2 regions of the Streptomyces sp. NPDC045967 genome follow, and region 1 is predicted to be linked to the other one. Evidence: predicted binding sites of a transcription regulator. Region 1 holds the regulator's gene; the other holds the start of a gene.
The links. Region 1 encodes HspR, which represses chaperone genes until heat shock. Its sites were predicted from a motif close to TTGAGNNNNNNNNNCTCAA; they were not measured.
Positions count from the first base shown of each region.

Region 1 (2,391 bases):
CGTGGAGAAGGACTACTACAAGGTCCTCGGTGTCCAGAAGGACGCCACCGAGGCCGAGATCAAGAAGGCGTACCGGAAGCTCGCACGCGAGTTCCACCCGGACGCCAACAAGGGCGACGCCTCGGCCGAGGCGCGCTTCAAGGAGATCTCCGAGGCGAACGACATCCTCGGCGACGCCAAGAAGCGCAAGGAGTACGACGAGGCGCGCGCCCTGTTCGGCAACGGCGGCTTCCGCGCCGGGCCGGGCGGGGCCGGCGGCTCGTTCAACTTCGACCTCGGGGACCTCTTCGGCGGCCAGCAGCCGGGCGGCGCCGCCGGCGGTTTCGGCGGCGGCCTGGGCGATGTCTTCGGCGGCCTGTTCAACCGCGGCGCGGGCCCCGGTGCGGGCACCCGCACCCAGCCGCGCCGCGGTCAGGACATCGAGTCGGAGGTCACCCTCTCCTTCACGGAGGCGGTGGACGGGGCCACGGTCCCGCTGCGGATGTCCTCGCAGGCGCCCTGCAAGGCGTGTTCGGGCACCGGCGACAAGAACGGCACGCCCCGTGTGTGCCCGACCTGCGTCGGCACCGGGCAGGTCTCCCGGGGCAGCGGCGGAGGCTTCTCGCTGACCGACCCCTGTGCGGACTGCAAGGGCCGCGGCCTGATCGCGGAGACCCCCTGCGAGGTCTGCAAGGGCAGTGGTCGGGCCCGCAGTTCGCGCACCATGCAGGTCCGGATCCCGGCGGGCGTCTCCGACGGCCAGCGGATCCGGCTGCGCGGCAAGGGCGCGCCGGGTGAGCGCGGCGGTCCCGCCGGTGACCTCTACGTCGTCGTGCACGTCGGCTCCCACCCGGTGTTCGGCCGCAAGGACGACAACCTGACGGTGACCGTCCCCGTGACGTTCGCCGAGGCGGCGCTGGGCGCCGACATCAGGGTCCCGACCCTGAACGGCCCGCAGGTGACGCTGAAGCTGCCGCCGGGCACCCCCAATGGCCGCACCATGCGGGCCCGCGGCAAGGGGGCGGTCCGCAAGGACGGCACCCGCGGCGACCTGCTGGTGACGGTGGAGGTCGCGGTCCCGACCGAGCTGTCGGACAAGGCCCGCGAGGCGCTGGAGATGTACCGCGATGCGACGGAGTCGCTGGACCCGCGCAGCGCGCTGTTCGAGTCCGCGAAGGGAGCATGACCATGGACGGCCACCGACGACAGTCCTCCCGCCTGGGCGGGGGCTACCAGCTCACCGATGAGACCCCGGTCTACGTGATCTCGGTGGCCGCCCAGCTCTCGGGCCTGCACCCGCAGACCCTCCGCCAGTACGACCGCCTCGGCCTGGTCTCCCCCGACCGCACGGCCGGGCGCGGCCGGCGCTACTCCGCCCGCGACATCGAACTGCTCCGCACGGTGCAGGCGCTGTCGCAGGACGAGGGCATCAACCTGGCGGGCATCAAGCGGATCATCGAGCTGGAGAACCAGGTGGCGGCGCTCCAGCAGCGGGTGGCGGAACTCTCGGCGGCGGTGGACGGCGCGGCGGCCACGCTGCGGGCCCGCGAGGCCCAGGTGCATGCCTCCTACCGGCGCGACCTGGTTCCCTACCAGCCTCCGCAGCCGGGCAACGCCCTGGTCGTCTGGCGACCCAAGCGCCCGGTGGACTGACGGCGGCGGATCCCCGGCGGATCGGCGGTTTTCAGCCAGCGCCGCTATCTGCGAGGCCCCTGCCCGGTAACGGGTGGGGGCCTTCCGTTTGTCTCCGGCGGCAGTGGGTACCCGCCCGGCGCCCGTCGGCGGCGGCCGTGGGTGCGCCCCGGGCCCGCCGGCGTTGGCGTCCGGCGGCGCCCGCGCCGGGTGGGCTCAGTGCTGCCGGTGCTCCGGGGTGTCGAGGATGCCGGACTGGGCGATGAGGAAGCCCAGTTGGGCACGGCTGCCGCTGCCCAGGTAGGCGGCCAGCTTGGCGATGTGGGCCCGGCAGGTGCGTACGTTCATCCCCAGGCGGCGCGCGATGGCCTCGTCCACGTGCCCCTCGACGAGCAGTTGCGCGATGGTGCGCTGGACGCCCGAGACGCCGTCCGGGGCGTGCGTGTAAGTCACTTCCTCGGTCAACGGCACGGCTCGGCGCCACAGTTGCTCGAAGACCTTGATGAGGTAGTCGACGAGCCCGGGGTGGCGCAGCTCCAGCGCCACCGTGCGGTCGTCGCTGGCCGGGATGAAGGCCACGGTCCGGTCGAAGATCATGAGGCGCTCTATGAGCTCTTCCAGGGTGCGGATCTCCGCCTTGCCCGTGGAGATCCGGTCCACGTAGGCGAGGGTGCCCTGGCTGTGCCGTACCGTGTGCTGGTAGAGCGTGCGGATGCTCACCCCCCGGTTGAGCAGCGGTGCGGCGCGCTCCAGTGCCTCGGTGAGGATGAAGCTGGGCCG
Region 1 covers NZ_JBWKLE010000004.1:226,367-228,757, reverse strand. Annotated here, with positions in the region: gene dnaJ (molecular chaperone DnaJ) at 1-1,165, shown strand, start outside; gene AC07FY_RS11010 (heat shock protein transcriptional repressor HspR) at 1,168-1,632, shown strand; gene AC07FY_RS11005 (helix-turn-helix transcriptional regulator) at 1,828-2,391, opposite strand, start outside.

Region 2 (2,391 bases), on a different contig from region 1:
TCATCCGGTCCTGCTGCGGCGCGGCACTCAGGCGCGCCGCGGAGTTTTGGTACTCGTCGGCGGGGTTCGAAGCCCGCGCGTCCACACCGGTTGTCAGCCGCGTACGCCTGCTGCGTCGGCTCGTGCTTTGGCTTGCGCAGCGCGGATCTCGAGGAGGACTTCGCCCAGGGCGGCTCTTTCACGGGCTGTTTCGGCCTGGGCCACTCGCGCGTGATGACAGGCCTGATGTGGTTGTGACGGAGCAGGGTGGAGCCGACCCTGCGCTTGTTGATGCTGAACCAGGCGGCGCTCTTCTCGTGCCGACGAAACTAAGCCTGGTGAAGCGATGGGGGAGAGCCTGTCGCTCTCGGGGGTGAGTAGGTCCGTATCGGTTGGGAGGGCGGGCGCCAGGAGTCGGCGTTGCTCCAGTGCGCTACGGAGTCGCCGAACACGGAGGCGTCGTCGTAGGGGTAGATGACGCGGAGGCTGATCTCCCGGAAGAAGCGCTCACGCTTCCGTGGTGTTCTCGCGTCTGCGACGCGCCGCCAGTAGGGCGACGCGATGATGGCGGCCAGGCTGACGGCCTCGGGATAGACGGCGGCGAACAGCTTGGATGTGTTGTACGAGTCGTAAACGGAGGCACAGCGGTCATCCGGTATCAGCATCCGCGCACGGGCGTCCCAGGTGTGCCAGATGTGGGCGGGGCCGCGCTGCTTGGGGTGGTCGTCAGCGGAGTTCCAGATGTGTCCGCAGAAGCTGAAGGCGGTCAGCACGGCGTCGAACGTCAGGGGCACGGCATGGCGGTGCAGGAGGCGAAGGTGCCGGCGCTGGGCGTGGACGATGTCAGGAAGGTCACTCAGGTCGGCCGCGGGCCAGTCCACGTCCGGAGGGCCGATCCAGGTGCGGTGGCGCAGACAGACGTAGCGGTGGTGGGGTAGAAGCCGGAGCACCACGCCGCCGGGGTGCCGGACATATTGCGCACCGTGATCGCATCCGGCGCCCCCACCAGCCGGAACTCCCACCTCACCTGACCGCAGCCCGCCCAGGTGGCCTCGAACTTCGCCCAGTCCCGGGGCTTACGACGCTCCGCCGGACGGCAGTCGATCACGACAGCCGTGCCGTCGTTGCGGCGCGCGAAGAAGTCCGGCGCTTGAGAGACACCCCTGCCCGTCTCCGACCGCCAGAACAGCCAGAACGGCTGCGAGGAGATCCCCACCACCGATGGATCGAAGTCCAGCAGCATCACATGATCGCGCTCCAGCCAGGACTCGTACCCGACGTGCCCGCCCACCGTAGACGACCACCACAACCCCGGGAAGTTCCGCTGACCCTTGTATGAAGCGAACGTGCGCACCGGCGCCACATCCTCGAACCGCACCGCCCACACCGCCGCCAGCGGACGCCGGAACTCCGACCCGCCTGGAGCGACGTACGCGACCTCGAACCCCTCCAGTGGCGGCCCCGCCACCCCACCCGGTAGCTGCCCCAGCGCACGCGCCACGACAAGCACTCCCACTCACCGATGCAAGATCCCGCTGACCTGTGCAAGATCACGTGCAATGCAGAGCTGACTTATGCAAGATCCGAAACTACGGGACACTCACCCTCCGTTCGCCGGAGGCGAACACAGGGTGGGGAACAAGGGGCGGCGCAGATGCATTGAGTCGGCATAGCTCAACTTCACTGCCGGAGGGTTGATCATGGCTTCGACGTCCGTAACGCTCACTCTGCCCGTGCTCCCGCTCGACGACGAGGTCGTGCTGCCCGGAATGGTCGTTCCGCTGGACCTGTCCGATGCCGACGCGCGCGGGGCCGTGGAGGCGGCCCAGGCGGCGGCGGGCACCGGAAAGCCGCGGGTGCTGCTCGTGCCGCGCATCGACGGGAAGTACGCCGCAACGGGGGTGCTCGGGACGGTCGAACAGGTGGGCCGGCTCTCCGACGGCGACCCCGGCGCGCTCATCCGCGGCCTCGGGCGCGTGCGCATCGGCGCCGGGACCACCGGTCCGGGCGCCGCCCTCTGGGTCGAGGGCGAGACCGTCGAGGAGCACGTGCCGGACCCGCTGCCGGGCGCGGTCGCCGAGCTCGTCAAGGAGTACAAGGCGCTCGCCACCAGCTGGCTCAAGAAGCGCGGCGCCTGGCAGGTCGTCGACCGGGTCCAGCAGATCGAAGGGGTGTCGGCCCTCGCCGACAACTCCGGCTACTCCCCGTTCCTGACGGTCGAGCAGAAGGTCGAGCTGCTGGAGACCGCCGACCCCGTCGCCCGCCTCAGGCTGGCCGTCAAGGCGCTCAGCGACCACCTCGCCGAGCAGGACGTCGCCGAGTCCATCGCCAAGGACGTGCAGGACGGCGTCGACAAGCAGCAGCGCGAGTTCCTGCTCCGCCGCCAGCTCGAGGCCGTCCGCAAGGAACTGC
Region 2 covers NZ_JBWKLE010000003.1:268,762-271,152, forward strand. Annotated here, with positions in the region: gene AC07FY_RS08185 (hypothetical protein) at 309-860, opposite strand; gene AC07FY_RS08190 (TnsA-like heteromeric transposase endonuclease subunit) at 836-1,480, opposite strand; gene lon (endopeptidase La) at 1,680-2,391, shown strand, end outside.
Region 2: a site for HspR is predicted at 1,639-1,657, ahead of lon (endopeptidase La). Genes of this name have one in related genera too.